DNA from 2 places in the Monashia sp. NPDC004114 genome. Region 1 is predicted to be linked to the other one. Evidence: predicted binding sites of a transcription regulator. Region 1 holds the regulator's gene; the other holds the start of a gene.
What was found. The regulator HrcA, encoded in region 1, represses chaperone genes, less so after heat shock. The targets are predictions, from matches to a motif close to TTNGCACTCGNNNNNNNCGAGTGCNAA.
Positions count from the first base shown of each region.

Region 2: the regulator HrcA is predicted to act here: its motif matches at 6,714-6,740, upstream of groES (co-chaperone GroES).

Region 1 covers NZ_JBSGGK010000002.1:439,992-449,700, forward strand. The annotation lists gene ACWEOW_RS04795 (RNA polymerase sigma factor) at 1-326, shown strand, start outside; gene ACWEOW_RS04800 (Gmad2 immunoglobulin-like domain-containing protein) at 323-1,501, shown strand; gene ACWEOW_RS04805 (16S rRNA (uracil(1498)-N(3))-methyltransferase) at 1,620-2,363, opposite strand; gene dnaJ (molecular chaperone DnaJ) at 2,382-3,512, opposite strand; gene hrcA (heat-inducible transcriptional repressor HrcA) at 3,658-4,704, opposite strand; gene ACWEOW_RS04820 (DUF3097 domain-containing protein) at 5,092-5,967, shown strand; gene ACWEOW_RS04825 (aldehyde dehydrogenase family protein) at 5,980-7,428, opposite strand; gene hemW (radical SAM family heme chaperone HemW) at 7,453-8,688, opposite strand; gene ACWEOW_RS04835 (peptidylprolyl isomerase) at 8,750-9,532, shown strand; gene ACWEOW_RS04840 (glycosyltransferase family 61 protein) at 9,622-9,709, opposite strand, start outside.
Region 2 covers NZ_JBSGGK010000034.1:17,529-27,237, reverse strand. The annotation lists gene ACWEOW_RS24950 (ABC transporter substrate-binding protein) at 1-599, shown strand, start outside; gene guaB (IMP dehydrogenase) at 712-2,232, opposite strand; gene ACWEOW_RS24940 (hypothetical protein) at 2,285-3,166, opposite strand; gene shbA (RNA polymerase sigma factor ShbA) at 3,163-3,738, opposite strand; gene ACWEOW_RS24930 (WhiB family transcriptional regulator) at 4,102-4,389, shown strand; gene groL (chaperonin GroEL) at 4,521-6,134, opposite strand; gene groES (co-chaperone GroES) at 6,259-6,555, opposite strand; gene ACWEOW_RS24915 (THUMP-like domain-containing protein) at 6,777-8,018, shown strand; gene ACWEOW_RS24910 (PfkB family carbohydrate kinase) at 8,091-8,912, opposite strand; gene ACWEOW_RS24905 (nucleoside hydrolase) at 8,912-9,709, opposite strand, start outside.

The sequences.
Region 1 (9,709 bases):
ACGGGTGCCGCTCCGTCCAGCGACACCAGGTGGTGGTGGACCGCCAGAACGCGCGCGACGCGTCGGCCGCGGACGCCCCGTGGCGCGACACCCATGGCAGCGCCGAGACGGAGGCCCTCGGGACGGCCCGACGTGACGCCATGATCGACGCGCTCCGCGACCTTCCCGAGCGGCAGCGTGAGGTGCTCGTGCTGCGCTACTACTCGGACCTGTCCGAGGCCCAGATCGCCCAGACCCTCGACATCTCGCCGGGCGCCGTCAAGACCCACGCACACCGGGGCCTGACGGCCCTGCGCAACACCATCGACCCCTCGGAGCTGTCATGAACAACGAACCCACACGCCCCACCCCGGGCCGCGGGGACGAGGAGCCGGTTCGCATCGGCGCCGGCCTGAGGCCCGTCGAGGAACACCTGCGCCGGTCGCTCGCGAGCGAGGCGCAGCGCATCTCCCCGACCGAGCGTCTCGCAGCGATCCTCGATGACGCGCATGTGGCCGAGTCGAGCACGACCCACCGGCCGCACCGCTGGCTCGTGCCTGCCGCGGCTGCGGCGGTCGCCCTGCTCGTGGGCGGGACCGTCTGGGCGGTCAACCGGCCGTCCGGGAACCACCCGTCGGTCGCCGGGAGCACGGTCGCCACGTCACAGCAGACCTCGAGCGTCGCCTCGTCTGCTCCCTCGAGCGTACCGACCAGCACCGCCACCGGCCCGACGACCTCGTCCACGACCCCCGAGGTCCCGCCCGCCACGGCCACGGTGTCCCTGCCCGTCTACTACGTCGGGCCGGTGGCACCGGGCAGCGACCAGCGACGCCTCTTCCGGGAGTTCGTGCCCGTGGAGATGCCGAAGTCCGCCACGCCCGAGGACAAGGCCCTGGCCGCCCTCCGGCACGCGTTCGGTCCGCCGAACCTCCTGCCGTCGAGCCCACCGTACGACTCGCCCTGGGCTGCGTCGGTGCCGTTGGCCGTGTCCGTGGCCGACGGCCAGATCACCGTCAAGCTGTCGACCGGCCTCGGCCAGACACCCACCGGCGGCGGCGCGCTCGCGGTCCAGCAGATCGTGTGGACGGTGCAGGCCGCCCTTGCGCAAGGCGCCCTTCCGGTCCGCATCACCGTCCCCCACGACGCCGACCTCGCGCCCGGGCTGCCCAGTACCGCGGTCTACAACCGACCGACCGACCAGATCGAGGTGCTGACGGTCGTCGCCCCGGTGTGGATCGACCAGCCGTACCGCGGGCAGGTGCTCAAGGCCGGCCGTCCGCTGGATGTCAGCGGCTTGGCCAGCACCTTCGAGGCCAACGTCCAGTGGCAGCTGCTCAAGTCGGGCACCGAGGTCGAGTCGGGCTTCACCACGGCTGACGCCGGCGCGCCGGCGCGAGGCAAGTACTCGTTCAGCACCAACACCGCGCTCGATCCCGGCAGCTACGTGATCCGCGTCTACGAGTCGAGCGCCAAGGACGGGTCCGTCACCGCCGAGCAGCGAATCCCCTTCACCGTCCGCTGACCCCGCGCCTGCACCACGCGGGCTCCGCGCGGCCCCCTCCCCGGCAACACACCGGGCAGTCGCAAGGTTCGACGGTTATTACTGTCATGGTTTGCGACTGCTCGGTGTGTTGCGGAAGTCAGCGCCAGCGGGACTGGGCGCTGAGCACGGCCAGAGCGGCGGGACCGGCCGACGACGCGCGCAGGATGGTGCGACCGAGGCGCACCAGGTGGGCCCCGGCCTCGGTCAGCGCCTCGATCTCACGGTCGGTGATGCCGCCTTCCGGACCGACGACGACCAGCACATCGCCACCGTCCGGAAGCCGCACGTCAGCAAGGGCCTCGCTCGCGTCCTCGTGCAGCACCAGGGTCAGGGCCGCGGCGCCCACCCGACCGACGAGCGACGTGAGGTTGACCGCGGGCGCCGTCAGCGGCATACGGGCGCGGCGGGACTGCTTGGTCGCCCGGGTCACCACGGCCTCCCACTTGGCGAGCGACTTCGCCGCCCGCTCGCCGCGCCACACGACCACGGAACGCTCCGCCTGCCAAGGCACCACCTCGTCGACGCCGAGCTCTGTGGCGGCCTCGACCGCCTGCTCGTCCCGGTCGCCCTTGGCGAGCGCCTGCACGAGCACGAGCCTGGGGGCGGGCTCGGGCTCCTCACTCAGCGAGACCACCACTCCCCGGACGCTCGCGCGGTCGACGTATGCCGCTTCGACGAGGGCCCGACGCCCAGCGCCGTCCGCGACGAAGAACCGCTCCCCCGGCTTGATCCGCACGACCGCGGCAGCATGCCTGCCTTCATCACCATCGAGCACCAGGGTCGAGCCCACGGCCGCCTCCGCGACGACCTCGCGCCCGGCCAGAAACAGCTGATGGGTCACGGGGTGCTCACCGAGCGCTCACTTGTCCTTGAACGCGTCGCGCAGCTTGCCGAAGAGGCCTTTGTTCGCGGGCGTCAATCGGCCCTCCGGACGCTCCTCGCCCCGAAGCGCCGCGAACTGACGCAGCAGCTCCTGCTGCTCCTCGGTCAGCCGCGTCGGGGTCTGCACCGTGGCGTGCACGAGCAGGTCACCGCGGCCGCCGTGGCGCAGGTGCGTGACGCCGAGCCCGCGAAGGGTCAGGACATCGCCGCTCTGGGTGCCCGGGCGGATCTCGAGGTCCTGCATGCCGTCGAAGGTGGAGAGCTTCACGGTCGTGCCGAGCGCAGCCGCCGCCATCGGCAGCTCGACGCTGCAGTGCAGGTCGTCCGCGCGCCGGGTGAACGTGTCGTGGTTGAGCACGCGGATCTCGACGTACAGGTCGGCCTTGGGGCCGTTGCCGGGCCCGGCCTCACCCTCGCCGGTGAGCTGGATGCGGGTGCCGGTGTCGACGCCGGCCGGCACCTTGAGCTTGAGCGTGCGCCGGGTGCGGACCCGGCCGTCGCCGGAGCAGTCGTGGCACGGGTCGGTGAGGACGGTGCCGTAGCCCTGGCAGTTGACACAGGGGCGCGAGGTCATCACCTGGCCGAGGAAGCTGCGCTGGACCTGCTGCACCTCGCCCGCGCCGTGGCAGATGCCACACGTCTGCCGGCCCGTGCCGGGCTCGGCGCCGTCGCCGCCGCAGCGGACGCAGCCGATCGCGGTGTCGAGGGTCAGCTCCTCCTCGGAGCCGAAGACCGCCTTGGCGAGGTCGATGTCGAGCCGCACGAGTGCGTCCTGACCGCGCTGGACCCGCGACCGCGGACCACGGCTGCCGGCGGCTGCGCCGGCTCCGAAGAAGGCGTCCATGACGTCGCTGAAGGAGAAGCCCGCGCCGGCGCCGAAGCCGCCGCCAGCGGTCGCGAACGGGTCGGCACCGAGGTCGAAGGAGCGACGCTTCTGCGGGTCCGACAGCACCTCGTAGGCCTGCGAGACCCGCTTGAACTCCTCCTCAGCCTCCGGGCCGGGGTTGACGTCCGGATGGAGCTTGCGGGCAAGCCGGCGGTAGGCCTTCTTGATCTCCTCCTGACTTGCGTCGCGGGAGACACCGAGGACGGCGTAGTAGTCGTTCAAGCGGGTGTTCCTTCAGTGCGTGGCGTTCGGGCCGTGCAGGCGCGGCTCGCGTCGGTGTCGGTCAGGATCGGAGGTCAAGGCTGGTTTCGGGCTGTTGGGGCTGATGCTGGGTAGCGGTGGCGGATGGGCTGCGCTGTCGGCACGGTCAGGTCGAGCGGTTGTCGTCGAGGACCTCGGACACGTAGCGCGCGACGGCGCGCACCGTTGCCATCGTCGTGGGGTAGTCCATGCGGGTCGGGCCGAGGACACCGAGGCTTGCAATGCGCTCGCTGCCGGAGCCGTACCCCATCGACACGAGCGAGGTGGTCTGGAGCCCGGTGACAGGGTTCTCTGAGCCGATTCGCACGGAGACCAGCTCCGGGTCGTCGCCGAGCTGGCCGAGCAGGCGCAGCAGCGTGACGTGCTCCTCGAGGGCCTCGAGGATGGGCCCGATCGTCCGCGAGAAGTCGGCCGTGGCCGCGCGGGCGAGGTTGGCCTGACCGGCGAGCACGACCCGCTCCTCCCGCTCCTCGGCGAGGGCGTCGCCGAGTGCGGAGACCACCGCACCCAGCGCCGGGCGGTCGGCCTCGTCGGCTTCCTCGACCAGCCGGCGCAGCTGGGTCGTGGCGACCGCGAACGGCACCCCGGCTGCGACGTCGTTGACCTTGCTCCGCAGCCAGGCGATGAGGGCCTCACCGTCGGTGTCGACGACCGAGCGCCCGGTGTCGACGACGCGCTGCTCCACGCGCCCGGTGTTGACGATGAGGACGATCATCAGGTGGCTCGCGCCGATCGGGACGAACTCGATGTGGCGCACCGTCGAGCGCGTCAGCGATGGGTACTGCACGACGGCGACCTGTCGGGTCAGGCTGGCCAGCAGCCGCACCGTCCGGTCGACGACGTCGTCGAGGTCGACGGCGCCTTCGAGGAAGTGCGAGATCGCACGGCGCTCCCCGGCACCGAGCGGCTTGATCTGGCTGAGCCGGTCGACGAAGACGCGGTACCCGGCATCGGTCGGCACGCGACCGGCAGAGGTGTGTGGGGCGTGGATCAGGCCCTCTTCCTCGAGCTGTGCCATGTCGTTGCGAACCGTCGCGGCACTGACCCCGAGGTGATGGCGCTCGACGAGCGCCTTGCTGCCGACCGGCTCGGATGTCTGGACATAGTCCTGGACGATGGCGCGCAGCACCATCAGCTTGCGCTCCTCGCTCATCGCGACACCTCCTCGCCTCGGCCTGGCACTCTCGCGACCCGAGTGCCAAGTCTACGTCGCCGCGTCCAGTTCTCCGATTTCATCCCACCGTATGCCGCAGACGACGACACTGCCCTACCCGAAACCCTCGCCGCGGCCCCCAAACGGAGGGCCAGGTCCGGGGAACACCACCCATCTGCGCGCCGCGGCCCCCAAACGGAGGGCCAGGTCCGGGGAACACCACCCATCTGCGCGCCGCGGCCCCCAAACGGAGGGCCAGGTCCGGGAAACACCATCCATCTGCGCGCCCCGGCCCCCAAACGGAGGGCAGCGAGGGGGAGGGGCCCACCGCGTGGCGGTCAATGGTCACGGCGTCCGCGCGGCATACCGTGTGGGCTTGTGTCTTCCATGGATCGCTACGGATCGGACGTCTTGGGCGGCGACTGGCGGGCGCCCCGGCGCGGGCGCTCGGTCGACCTGCCGGCCGAGCCTGACCTGGTCGTCGAGGAGGTCGAGACCGGCTGGGTCGGCGCCGTCGTGCGGGTCGAGAAGGCGGGCGGGATGCACGTGGTCCACCTCGAGGACCGCGGTGGCCGCACCAAGGCGTTCCCGCTCGGGCCGGGATTCCTCGTCGACGGACGGCCCGTCACCCTGACCAAACCCGTCGCGGCAGCATCGGCGGCCCTGGCCGAAGCGCGGCGCGCCGACGCGCGCACGGCGAGCGGCTCCGTCGCCGTCCACGGGGCTCGCGCGCGCGTCGCAAGCGGCTCGCGGATCTACGTCGAAGGCCGCCACGACGCCGAGCTCGTGGAGAAGGTGTGGGGCGACGACCTTCGGGTCGAAGGCGTCGTCGTCGAGCTGATGGACGGCGTCGATGACCTCGCCGGCATCGTCGCCGAGTTCCAGCCCGGTCCCGGACGACGTCTCGGCGTGCTCGTCGACCACCTCGTGCCCGGTACCAAGGAGGCACGACTCGTCGAGCAGGCGCGCGCGCTGCCTGGGATCGCCCCGCACGTGAAGATCCTCGGACACCCGTTCGTGGACGTGTGGCAGTCGGTGCGGCCCGAGCGGCTCGGCTGGCAGCAGTGGCCGGTGATCCCGCGCGGCACCTCGTGGAAGCACGGCATCTGCGACGCGCTCGGCTGGCCGCACGACACTCAGACCGACATCGCGTTGGCGTGGAAGCGCATCCTCGGGACAGTCCGCACGTACGCGGACCTCGAGCCCGCGCTGCTCGCGAGCGTCGAGGAGCTCATCGACTTCGTCACCGAGCCCGGGGCCTGAGCCACGGGGTGGCTAGCGCGTGCGGCGGCCCGGGAAGACCACGAGGTCGATGACGCGCTCCTTGACCGAGGTGAACGGCGGCTGGACGACGCCGAGCAGGTCCGGCTTCGTGGGTAGCGACAGCACCGCTTTGGTGTGCGAAAACAGCTCGACCGAGCGCTCGCCATGGTAGGTCCCCATGCCACTTGGACCCACTCCGCCGAAGGGCAGCCCAGGCACGGCCAGGTGCGCCAGTGGCACGTTGAAGTTCAGCGCACCCGACGATGTGTCGCGCACGAAGCGGTGCCGAGTCTGCGCGTCGTCGGTGAAGACATAGAGCGCCAGCGGCTTGTCCCGCGCCGTGATGAACGCGATGGCGGCGTCGACGTCGGCGACCTCGACGAGCGGGAGCACCGGGCCGAAGATCTCCTCCTGCATCACGGGGTCGTCGCCCGAGACCTGGTCGACGATGGTGGGCTCGAGGTAACGGCTCGTTGCGTCCGACCGTCCGCCGCTGACCACCTTGTCGGTGTCGACGAGGGCCGTGACCCGTCCGAAGTGGCGGTCGTTGACGATCCGGCCGTAGTGGTCGGAGACGCTCGGGTCGTCGCCGTACAGATCCCCGATCGCCTTGACCAGCAGGGGTTTCAGCGCATCTAGCGTCGTCCTCGACGCAAGGACGTAGTCGGGCGCCACACACGTCTGGCCAGCGTTGGTGAACTTGCCCCACACGATGCGCCGGGCCGCGACCTCGAGATCCGCGTCGTCGGCGACATAGGTCGGTGACTTGCCCCCGAGCTCGAGCGTGACCGGGGTCAGGTGCTTGGCGGCCGCCTCCAGCACGATCCGGCCGACCGCGCCGTTGCCGGTGTAGAAGATGTGGTCGAACCGCTCGGCCAGCAACGCTGTGGTCTCGGGGACGCCGCCCTCGACGACGTGAACGGCGGCTGGGTCGAGGTATGCCGGCACGAGACGCGCCATGGCACGCGAGGTCGCGGGCGCCACCTCGCTGGGCTTGATGACCGCGGCGTTGCCGGCCGCGAGAATGCCGACGAGGGGCGTGAGGGTCAGCTGGATCGGATAGTTCCACGGTGCGATGACGAGAACCACGCCGAGCGGCTCGCGGACGACCTTCGCGCGCCCCGGCACGAGCGACAGGGGTACCGAGACGCGGCTCGGGCGCAGCCACGACCGCAGGTGCCGGAGGGTGTGGTCGATCTCGGCGACGACGAAGCCGATCTCGGTGACCCATGCCTCGGTCCCGGCCTTGCCGAGGTCGTCCCGCAGCGCCTCGGCGAGCTCGGTCTCCCTCTCGACCAGGAGGCGCCGCAGTGCACGCAGCTGTTCGACCCGCCAGGCGTACGGCTTGGTGACGCCGCGGTCGAACGCCGCCCGGGCCTGCTCGACCGCGGCCGTGGCAAGGGTCGGAGAGTCGCTGGGGTCGACCGCCGGACTGTCGGGCGTGCGAACGGTGTCAGTCATGAAGTCCTTCTTCGTCATTGCTCGTCAGGCCGCGAGGAGCCGGTGTACCACGGTGTCAGCCAGGAGTCTGCCGCGCCGGGTCAGCACGACACGACCGCCCCGCACCGCGGCCGGGCCGTCGACGAGCCCGTCCGCGATGAGGCCGGCCACGGCCGTGCGGCCCGATCCTCGCAGATCCTCCATCGGCAGGCCGTCCACGAGCCTGCTGCCGAGCAGCACCCGCTCGTCGTAACGCTGCTCGGCGGAAAGTGTCTCGCGCGCATGAGCGGGCGACACCCCGGAAGCCAGCCGGGCGGCATACGCGCTCGGGTGCTTGACGTTCCACCAGCGCACCCCGCCGACATGGCTGTGTGCGCCCGGCCCGATGCCCCACCAGTTCGTCCCGGCCCAGTAGGCGACGTTGTGGCGGCAGCGCGTCGCCTCCGAGCGCGCCCAGTTGCTCACCTCGTACCAGCCGAAGCCGGCGCGTGCCAGCGTGTCGTCGGCGAGCTCGTACTTGTCGGCCTCGTCGTCGTCCTCCGGGGCGGGCACCAGGCCGCGGCGCACCTGCGCGGCGAGCTTCGTCCCCTCCTCCACGACGAGTGCGTAGGCCGAGATGTGGTCCGGCTCGAGCGCGACGGCGGTGTCGAGGCTGCGCTGCCAGTCGTCGAGGGACTCCCCCGGTGTGCCGTAGATGAGGTCGACGCTCACCTGCAGACCCGCGTCACGCGCGGACTCGACGGCCCGAGCGACATTGTCCGGGTTGTGCGTGCGGTCGAGAGTGCGCAGGACGTGCGGGACGGCCGACTGCATGCCCACGGAGATGCGTGTGAACCCGCCTTCGGCGAGCTCGCGCAGCGACTCCGGTGTCACGGAGTCCGGGTTCGCCTCCGTGGTCACCTCGACGTCGGGTGCCAGACCGAACCGCGAGCGTATGCCGTCCAGCATCGTCACGAGATCGCGCGAGCTGAGCATCGTCGGGGTGCCCCCACCCACGAAAACCGTTGATACGACGGGAGACTCGTGTCCGAGAACAACCCGTGCCAGGTCGAGCTCGCGATCGACCACCGAGGCATAGTTGACGACTCCCACCCTGGCGTCCGGCCCGCCCAGCTCGGTCAGCGTGTAGGTGTTGAAGTCGCAGTAGCCGCACCGCACCGAGCAGAACGGCACGTGGACGTAGATGCCGAGGTCAGTGGCCGCGAGGCCGGAAAGCGCGGACTCGGGCAGCTCCCCCGACGACGGCGCGGGGTCGCCGTGGGGAAGGGCGGAGGGCGGCATACGGCCATTGTCTCAGGCGCCACGGGTGGGATCGGGACGCCGGTGGACCTACGCTCCAACCATGGAGGAAGCGGCACCGCCTCCGACCCCGAACCGCGGGTGGTGGAGCGTCCGCACGGTCATGCTCCTTGCGGCCGGTGCGATGGTCGCGCTCGTGATGACCGTGGTCGCCCTCTCCCTGGGCTCCGACACCGACGTGCTGGGCGCCCGTGCACCGGGTGCCTCCGAACCTGGCCCTTCGGCACCCGGCGCCTCCGGCGGTGTCGCCTGTCAGGCGCCGCCCGACCCGCAGGAGTCCCCGACCCATTTCGCCTCCGCACCCGACCCGTCGGTGGCCCAGGACGGCGAGTGGGACGTCACGCTCCATACCACCTGCGGCGACATCGGGCTGCTCCTCGACGGGCATGCGGCCCCGAAGAGCGTCGCGTCCTTCGTCACGCTCGCGCGAGCCGGGTACTGGCACGACAGTGTCTGCCATCGGCTGACGACGAAGCAGGCACCCACCGCGTTCCTCCAGTGTGGTGACCCCACGGGCCGCAGCAGAGCCGACCCCGGCTACGACCTGCCGGTCGAGAACACTCCTGCCGACCGTCACTACGCGCTCGGCACGGTGGGCGTGGCCCGCGGCGACGGCTTCCCGAGCACCTCGGGAGAGTTCTTCATGGTGCACCGGGACTTCACTCTCGAGCCGGACCATGTCGCCTACTCGGTCATCGGACGGGTGGTGTCCGGGCAGGACGTCGTCGAGCACATCGCCCACGAGGGCGGCGAGGACACGAGACCGGACGGGCCGCCGTTCCTGTCGATCAGCATCATCGACGTGGACGTCGCCCGCCACCGCTGACGCTCGAGACCCCCGAGACGCCGGACTCGATGTGATCCCGCACCGTATGTCACGCGGGATCACATCGAATCGTGGTTGCGACGACGACGTCAGCCGTCGAGCCGGGCGAGCACCTGCTCGAGGTACCGGCCTTCGTCGTCGAAGTCGAAGGTGAAGCTCGAGGCGAACGCGTCGAAC
Region 2 (9,709 bases), on a different contig from region 1:
CGGGCTCGTCCACCGACTTCCTCACCCAGTACCTCAGCAAGAAGAACGGCGTCGACCCGACGCAGGAGACCCGCCGCGGCGTCGGCGCCGGACAGACCTTCATCGCCGCGATGAAGCAGAAGGCCATCGCCTGCGGCATGACGACCGAGCCGACCGTGTCCAAGGCCCTGTCCGACGGCACCGCGTTCATCCTGCTCGACATGCGCACGGCCGCGGGCTCCAAGGCCGCGCTCGGCGGCACCTACCCCGCGACCTCGCTCTACATGCCCACCGAGTGGGTCGATGCCAACAAGCCGACCGTGCAGAAGCTCGTCAACGCGTATGTCGCGACGCTCTCGTGGATCCAGTCGCACAGCGGCGCAGAGATCGCCGACAAGATGCCCGCCGACTACTACAAGGGCGTCGGCAAGGACGCCTACGTCGCGGCGCTCGACAGCGAGAAGGGCATCTTCAACCCGACCGGGATCATGCCGGCCGACGGCCCGCAGACCTGCCTCGCCGTGCTCGGCGAGTTCAACCCCAAGGTGCAGGGCAAGTCGATCGACCTGACGAAGACGTTCACCAACGAGTTCGTCCAGGCGGCCACGCCCCTGACCTGATCCCGTGACGCGGCCACCGGCCGGTCATCACCCGAGACGACGTATGCCGTCCGGCTGGGTCCCAGCCGGACGGCATACGTCCGTGTGCTGCGAAGCGGTGCGGCGTCCGAGCTCAGCCGGAGACGGAGTAGTTGGGCGCGTCCGCGATGCCCTGGATGTCGTGCGGGTGGCTCTCCTTGAGCGAGGCCGAGGTGATTCGCACGAACTGGCCCTTGTCCTGCAGCTCCGGGATGGTGCGCGCGCCGACGTAGAACATCGACTGGCGCAGGCCACCGACCATCTGGTGGGCGACCGCCGACAGCGGACCGCGGTACGCGACGCGGCCCTCGATGCCCTCGGGCACGATCTTGTCGTCGGAGTCGACCTCGGCCTGGAAGTAGCGGTCCTTGGAGTACGACTTCTTGCCGCGCGAGCTCATCGCGGCGAGCGAGCCCATGCCGCGGTAGCTCTTGAACTGCTTGCCGTTGACGAAGATGAGGTCGCCGGGGCTCTCCTCGCAGCCGGCCAGGAGCGAGCCGATCATGACCGAGTCGGCGCCCGCGACGATCGCCTTCGCGATGTCACCGGAGTACTGCAGCCCGCCGTCGGCGATGACCGGCACACCGGCCGGTTTGCACGCCTGGGCCGCGGCGTGCACCGCCGTGATCTGCGGCGCCCCGACACCCGTGACGATGCGCGTCGTGCAGATCGAGCCGGGACCGACGCCGACCTTGACGGCATCGGCACCGGCGTCGACGAACGCCTGGGCGCCCTCGCGCGTGGCGACGTTGCCACCGATCACCTGGACATGACGGGTCGCCGGGTCGTTCTTGAGGCGCTGGACCATCTCGATGAGGAGGCGCACGTGGCCGTGGGCGGTGTCGGCGACGAGCACGTCGACGCCGGCCTCGATGAGGGTGGTCGCCCGCTCCCAGGCGTCGCCGAAGTAGCCGATCGCCGCGCCGACCATGAGCCGGCCGGCGTCGTCCTTGCTCGCGTCGGGGAACTGCTCGCTCTTGACGAAGTCTTTGACCGTGATCAGGCCGGCGAGGTGGCCCTGGTCGTCGACGAGCGGCAGCCGCTCGCGCTTGTGCTGGCGCAGCAGGGTCGTCGCGTCCTCGCGGCTGATGCCCTCGTGACCGGTGATGAGCGGCATCGGGGTCATCACGTCGCGCACGAGCGTGGTCGCCCACTCGGCGACCGGCGTGAACCGCAGGTCGCGGTTGGTGATGATGCCGATGAGCAGCTTGTCGCCGTCGACGACGGGCAGGCCCGAGACGCGGTACTCACCACAGCGCTGGTCGAGGTCCTCGAGCGTGGCGTCGGGGCCGATCGTGATCGGGTTGGAGATCATGCCGGTCTGGGTGCGCTTGACGAGGTCGACCTGGTAGGCCTGGTCGGCGATCGACAGGTTGCGGTGCAGCACCCCGAGCCCGCCCTGGCGAGCCATCGCGATCGCCATGCGCGCCTCGGTGACCGTGTCCATCGCCGCGGACACCAGCGGGCTGCGGATCGACAGCTCCCGCGTCAGGCGAGTCGTGGTGTCGATGTCGGCCGGCGCGAGGTCGCTGTACCCCGGAAGGAGCAGGACATCGTCGTACGTCAGACCCATCGTGGCGAAAGCGGCGGGCACATCTGACGATCCGAGACTCATTGCCCAATTCTAAGGGCTCTGCCGAGTGCCTCTGGACGGCGCCGCGGTCTGGCTACGGCGTGGAGGGCGGGGTCGTCGGCGCGGTGGGGCTTTTCGCAACGCGGTCAGTCGGCGGCGGAGGGGGTGTCGGCGCGAGGAGCGGACGCCCGCTGGCGGTCGGTGTGCCGGTTGCTGTGGGGGTCGGGGTCGGTGTGGGGGTCGGGGTGCCGGTAGGGGGTACGACGTTCTTGTCCTTGGTGGTGCCCTGCCCACCTTGGCTGTCGCCGTCGCCGTCGCCGCTGCCCGGGTCGGTCGCGGTCCCGGTCGGGGTGCTGGTCGGCGTGTCGCCACCCTGCGAGCCGGCGTTCGCATTGCCGTCGGAGTTGCCGCCCTGGGTCGCTCCCCAGGCGTTGCCGTTGTTGCCGGTCACCCCGGCAGCGCCACCCTGGGCGACGCCGTCGGAGGCGCCGCCGAGCGCGACGGCAAGGCCGCCGGACGCTTCCGCGGCTGCGACGACGGAGGCAGGCAGCAGCACGATCGTGCCGTCGGGCTGGCGGTAGAGCACGAGGCCGCGCGCCTCGGTCGTGCCGGAGGTCTGCGGCAGGCCGAGCCGGGTCAGCAGCCCGCTCGGGGCGTCGCTGTGCGCGCTCTGCTCCATCTTCTGCTCGATGCGGGCCCGGTCGGCCGGGCTGAGCCCACGTGAGGGCAGCGTGACCGCAGCGGCGACACCGGCGCCGGATGCGGCAACCGCCAGCGCCGCGAACGCGCCGACGTAGCGGTGCTTCCGTCCCACCTTCCGGCGTCCCGTGTGGGCCGGCAGCGGGGTGTCGGCGTTGGCGGCGAGCGCGCTGAGCAGGACGGCGACGGGCTCGCCACCGGCGTCCCGACGGGCAGCGAGGTGGTCGAGCAGCAGGTCGTCGGCGGCGAGGTCGCTCATCGGGAACAGGTCGGTCATGCGACGACACCTGCCTCGACGGCGGCGATCATGGCGCGCAGCTTGGTCAGGGCACGGTGCTGGGCGACCCGGACCGCACCCGGAGACATCCCGAGGGCCGCAGCCGTCTCGTCGGTCGACATGCCGACGGCCACCCGGAGCGTGAGGATCTCGCGCTGCTGCGACGGCAGCTGCTGCATGAGCGACATCGCGGCCGCGGCCTCGTCGCGCATGACCGCGACCGACTCGGGTGACGGGCTGTCGTCGGGTCCGTCCGGGATGGTCTCCACCGGCGCGGGGCCCCGCATCGCGGCGCGCTGGGCGTCGGCGAGCTTGCGGGAGGTGATGGTGTAGACGAAGGCCTCGAAGGGCAGGCCGCGCTCCTCATAGGTCGGCAAGGCCGTCATGACAGCCATGCACACCTCCTGAGCGACGTCCTGGGCAGTGTCCTCGGCGCCGAAACGACCGAGCCGGACGCGGGAGTACCTCAGGGCCATGTCCCTGATGCGCACCAGCAACGCGTCACGCGCATGGGTGTCGCGCGTAGCAGCCGCCGCCAGCTCACGCAGCGATGGAGCGTCCACCCGCTCCATCGCGCTCACACCCCCGTGCGTTACGGAGGCGGGACTGGACCAACCAGGACCCATCTGAGCTCTCGCCCCCCGAACTCCCGTTTGGACTGCCGGCGTCACGTTCGCGCCGCCGCTGGCGCTCCCACAAGTCGATCATGCTAGTGCGTGCAGGCCGCCTGCGGGCCCCAAAGGCACCCGAACCGTCCTGGACCGAGCATGCCATCCACATGGGAATTCTTGAACAAGTCTTGAAGATTCCGCTCTTTATCCGTGGTGGATCGTCCGGTTAGCGTCAATTCCGCAGACCCCTCCCGAAGAAGATCACGCGAGCCGGGGCCTGAAGGACGAACGGCGGACCACCCGCCCCATCTGAAAGACGAGCTCATGGCAGAGATCACCCGCCTCCCCGGCCCCGTCGCCGACCTGTGGGAGTGGCAGCTGGACGGAGCCTGCCGAGGCGTCAGCCCGGAGGTCTTCTTCCACCCGGAGGGCGAGCGCGGGCCCCGCCGGCGCAACCGCGACGCGGAGGCCAAGGCGGTCTGCGCCGGCTGTCCCGTCGTCACCGAGTGCCGCTCCCATGCCCTGGAGGTGCGTGAGCCCTACGGCGTCTGGGGTGGCCTCACCGAGGCCGAGCGTGAGCTGCTCCTCGGCGACATCCAGGAGGCCTCCTGACCTCCGGCTGAGCCTCAAGGGCCCTCGGCCGACCGTGAGCTGTGACGGGGTCACGGACGCCGAGACGCGAGCGAGGACCGCTCCCGTTCGGGGGAGCGGTCCTCGCTGCTGCTAGAGGTATGCCGGCCGGCTCAGTGGCCGTGGCCGTGCCCGTGGCCGCCGGCCTCGGGCTCCTCCTCCGGCTTGTCCACGACGAGCGTGTCGGTCGTCAGGATCATCGAGGCGATCGACTCGGCGTTGCGCAGGGCCGAGCGGGTCACCTTGACCGGGTCGATGACGCCGGCGCCCACGAGGTCGCCGTACTCGCCCGTCGCCGCGTTGAGGCCCTGGCCGAGCGGGAGCTCGGCGACCTTGGAGGTGACGACGTAGCCCTGGAGGCCGGCGTTCTCGGCGATCCAGCGCAGCGGCTCCTGGACGGCCTTGCGGACGATCGAGGCACCGGTGGCCTCGTCACCCGTCAGGTCGAGACCGTCGATGACCGTGGCCGCGTGGATGAGCGCTGTGCCGCCGCCGGCGACGATGCCCTCCTCGATCGCGGCGCGCGTGGCCGAGATGGCGTCCTCGATGCGGTGCTTCTTCTCCTTGAGCTCCACCTCGGTGTGCGCGCCGACCTTGATGACGCAGACGCCGCCGGCCAGCTTGGCGAGACGCTCCTGGAGCTTCTCGCGGTCCCAGTCGGAGTCGGTGCGCTCGATCTCGGCCTTGATCTGGTTGACGCGGCCTGCGACCTCGGACTGGTCGCCCGCGCCGTCGATGATCGTCGTGGCGTCCTTGGTCAGCACGACGCGACGGGCCTGGCCGAGCACGGTCAGGTCGGCCTGGTCGAGCTTGAGGCCGACCTCCTCGGCGATGACCTGGCCGCCGGTGAGCACGGCGATGTCCTGGAGCATCGCCTTGCGGCGGTCGCCGAAGCCGGGCGCCTTGACCGCGGCGACGTTGAACGTGCCGCGGATCTTGTTGACGACGAGCGTGGACAGGGCCTCGCCCTCGACGTCCTCGGCGATGATGAGCAGCGGCTTGCCCGACTGGACAACCTTCTCGAGCACCGGGAGCACCTCGGCGACCGAGCTGATCTTGCCCTGGTTGATCAGGACGTAGGCGTCCTCGAGGATCGTCTCCATGCGCTCGGTGTCGGTGACGAAGTAGGCCGACAGGTAGCCCTTGTCGAACTGCATGCCCTCGGTGAACTCGAGCTCGGTGGCGGTGGTCGAGGACTCCTCGACCGTGATGACGCCGTCCTTGCCGACCTTGTCGAACGCCTCGCCGATGAGACCGCCGAGGGTGGCGTCCTGAGCCGAGAGGGTGGCGACCGAGGCGATCTCGTCCTTGCCCTCGACGTCGCGAGCGTTGCGCAGCAGCTCGTCGTTGACGGCGGTGACGGCCTTGTCCATGCCGCGCTTGAGCGCGGCGGGGGCGGCACCGGCCGCGACGTTGCGCAGGCCTTCCTTGACCATCGCCTGGGCGAGCACGGTCGCGGTCGTCGTGCCGTCGCCGGCGACGTCGTTGGTCTTGGTGGCGACCTCCTTGGCGAGCTGCGCGCCGAGGTTCTCGTAGGCGTCCTCCAGCTCGATCTCACGAGCGATGGTCACGCCGTCGTTCGTGATCGTGGGGGCGCCCCACTTCTTGTCGATGACGACGTTGCGGCCCTTGGGGCCGAGCGTCACCTTGACGGCGTTGGCGAGCGCGTCGACGCCTCGCTCCAGCGACTTGCGGGCGGAGTCGTCGAACTCCAGCATCTTGGCCATGGTGTTCCTTCTGCTCGTGGATTGAGCGGATCAGCGAATTGCGTTGTGGCTTAAGCAGACGCACCCCGGCGAAACCCCGACGGGGCCCACCGGGGTGCGTTCACGGCATACGGGGTGACAGGGGTCAGCCGACGATCGCGAGAACGTCGCGCGCGGAGAGGATCAGGAACTCCTCGCCGCCGTACTTGACCTCGGTGCCGCCGTACTTGCTGTAGATGACCTTGTCGCCGACCTTGATGTCGAGCGGCACGCGCTCGTCGCCGTCCTCGTTCCAGCGGCCGGGGCCGACAGCGAGGACCTCGCCCTCCTGCGGCTTCTCCTTGGCGGTGTCGGGGATGACGAGGCCGGACGCGGTGGTCTGCTCGGCCTCGAGGGACTTGACGACGATGCGGTCTTCGAGCGGCTTGATGGAAACCGACACGGTGGTGACCTTCCCTTCGGGACAGTCGGGGTGACTTCCGGTGACTACGGACGTAGGGCTCTTCGTGGCTGGCCGCCGTCGCGGGGGTCGACCGCCCTGAAGAGGGCGCTGGCACTTTCGAGGTGAGAGTGCCAACAAGAAGAAATCTAGGTATGCCGTTAGCACTCGGTCAAGTCGAGTGCCAGATTTGGCCTTCGGCGCCCACTTGGCAGGATGGGCGCATGGACGCCGCGATGGTCGACCGCCTGGCCACAGGCGAGGGCTGGGCGCTGCTGCAGTCCCTGCCACCGTACGACCAGGCGACCTCGCTCCAGCTCCAGGGGCGGCTCCGCGACGCTGGCTACGCACCCGACCTCGTCGCCGCCGCGATGACGCAGTCGCGGCTGCGGGCCCGCGGCGCCGAGAAGTTCGGCCAGTTCGCCGACGGGATGCTCTTCACCGCCGACGGCCTCGAGCAGTCGACCCGCCTGGCCATCGCCGCCCGCCACGCACACCGGTACGCCGCGGCCGGGGTCCGCGAGGTCTACGACCTCGGCTGCGGGCTCGGCGCCGACGCCATGGCGTTCGCCGGGCTGGACCTCACCGTGCGGGGCGTGGACGCCGACGAGGCGACGGCGCGGATCGCCGCGGTGAACCTCCGTCACTGGCCCTCGGCACGCGTCACCCACGCACGCGCCGAGGACGTGCGGCTCCCCGAGGGAGAGGGACGGCGCCACCTGGGCCTGTGGCTCGACCCCGCGCGGCGGGTGACCGGCGTCGCCGACATCCACGGCCGCACCAAGCGCGTGTTCTCGCTCGACGCGATCTCGCCGTCGTGGCCCGAGGTGCTCACCTATGCCGACCAGGTCGCCGCCACCGGCGCCAAGCTCTCGCCGTCCTTCCCCCACGGTGCGATCCCGCCGGGCGCTGAGGCCCAGTGGACGTCCTGGCACGGCGAGGTGCTCGAGTGCGCGATCTGGTGGGGCCCGCTCGCCACCACGGCCGGGCGCACGGCCGCGGTCTGCACCGAGGCCCAGACGAGCGTCGTCACCCAGGGCGAGGCAGAGGTCGCGGACGGGCAGCCAGGCCTGGCGTCGGTCCACGAGCTGGCCGAGTGGCTCTACGAGCCCGACCGGGCCGTGGTCCGCGCCGGCCTCACCGGCGCGCTCGTGTCCGCGGTCGACGGTGCCGAGCTGGCGGCCGGGGTCGGCTACGTCACGAGCGGGGCGGCATACGACCTCCCGTGGGCGCGGCGCTTCCGCATCGTCGAGGCGATGCCGTTCTCGACCAAGCGCCTCGCCCGATGGCTGCGCGACCACGGGTACGACCGCGTGACGGTCAAGAAGCGCGGCGTCACGGTCGACCCGGACGCGCTGCGAAGACAGCTCAAGATGACCGGCCGCGGCAAGGGTGGCTCGGAGGCGACGCTGGTGGTCACCCGCGCCGGGGCGACCCAGGTCGCGCTCGTCGTCACCCCTACTTGACCTCAGCAGCCCACCACCCTCCTCGGCACCGACCGCGGCGCGCGAGAGAACGCCGAGTTCGGTGGGGGCCGGTCAGAGCGCGGCGTCGGGCTGGGCTCCGGTCCAGCGGACGGCGGCAGCGCCGGCCGCATTGGCTGCGGCGAGCGCCGTGCGGCGGTCCGCGCCCGCTGCGAGGGCGGCCGCGAGCGCGCCGCAGAAGGCGTCACCGGCACCCACGGTGTCGCCGATCTCGGCGTCCGGCACGGGTATGCCGTAGACCCGCTCCCCGTCCCAGCTGGCCCCCGCGCCCCCGAACGTCACCAGCAGGGACGTGGGCACGAGATCCGAGTCGGCGAGCAGCTTCATCTCGGACTCGTTGACGACGACGGGGTCGGCGAGCGCGATCACGTCGTGCGGCAGGGCCGCATACGGCGCCAGGTTGAGCACGACGCGCGCGCCGGCCTCGTGAGCCGCCCGCGCCGCCTCGGCGACGGTGGTGAGGGGCACCTCGAGCGAGAAGAGGACGACGTCGCCTGGTCCGGCGCCGAGGTGCCGGGGGACCGGGTCGAGGGCGGCGTTGGCGCCGGCGACAACGATGATCGAGTTCTCCCCCGCCTGGTCGACGGTGATCAGCGCCGTCCCGGTCGGGAGTGCGTCCTCGCGGGCGGCACGCACGCCGACGCCGGCGGCCTCGAGGCGGGCCACGTACGCCGCGCCCGGTTCGTCCTGCCCGACACTCGCGACCATCGTCACGTCGGCGCCGTCGCGTCGAGCCGCCATCGCCTGGTTGCCGCCCTTGCCGCCCGCGAACCGACCACCAGGCTGCCCGAGGACGGTCTCACCAGGAAGGGGGTGCCGCTCGACGCGCGTCACGACGTCGACGTTGAGCGACCCGACGACGATGACCCGGCCCATCAGCGGGTCTCGACCGGCGAGTCGTCCCCGAGACGGCCGAGGAGCGTGTCCCGCCAGAGCCTCGAGTAGCGCTCGCCGTCGACCTGGAGCGCGACGTGGATCCGGACGGGCGCCTCGCCGTGCGGGTCGTGCTTGATCGCCCCCCGCCAGTCGCGACGGTCCACGATCGTGCGTCCGCGCGACCAGGTGCCGGCGAGCTCCACACGGATCGGGAGCGTCTCGCAGGTGAGCGCGTCCCGGTCCACGACCGCACACACGGCACCCGCGTCACCGATCGAGGCGACCTCACCGTCGAGGCGCTTTCGCTGGAAGTCCATGAGGCGCCCGCCGAGCTCGGCCGGTCGGCGGCCGCCGACCGCGACGAGCTCGGCGGCCTGCTCGGAGCTGACCGTCGGGCCGTAGAAGACGTCGAGGCCGTACATCGTGACCTCGATGCCGAGATCCGCGGCAGCGTCGAGCGCGATCGCCGCGGACTCCGGGTCGTGGAAGACGTTGAACTCCGCGGAGGCCGTCGCATTCCCGACGTTGGCCGCTCCGCCCATGAAGATGATCTCCGAGATCCCTTGTGCCACATCGGGATACGTCCGGAGCAGGAGTGCGATGTTGGTCAGCGGCGCGAGGGGCACGAGCGTGACCGGGCGGCCGTCGGTAGCGGCCTGACGGCATACGTCGCGGAGCATCTCGACCGCGTGGCGCGGGTCTGGCGTGAGGGACGGCGCCGGCCAGCCGAGGTCGCCCATCCCGTCGTCACCGTGCACGTGACGGGCATGGAAGGGCGGCTCCAGGAGCGGGCGCTC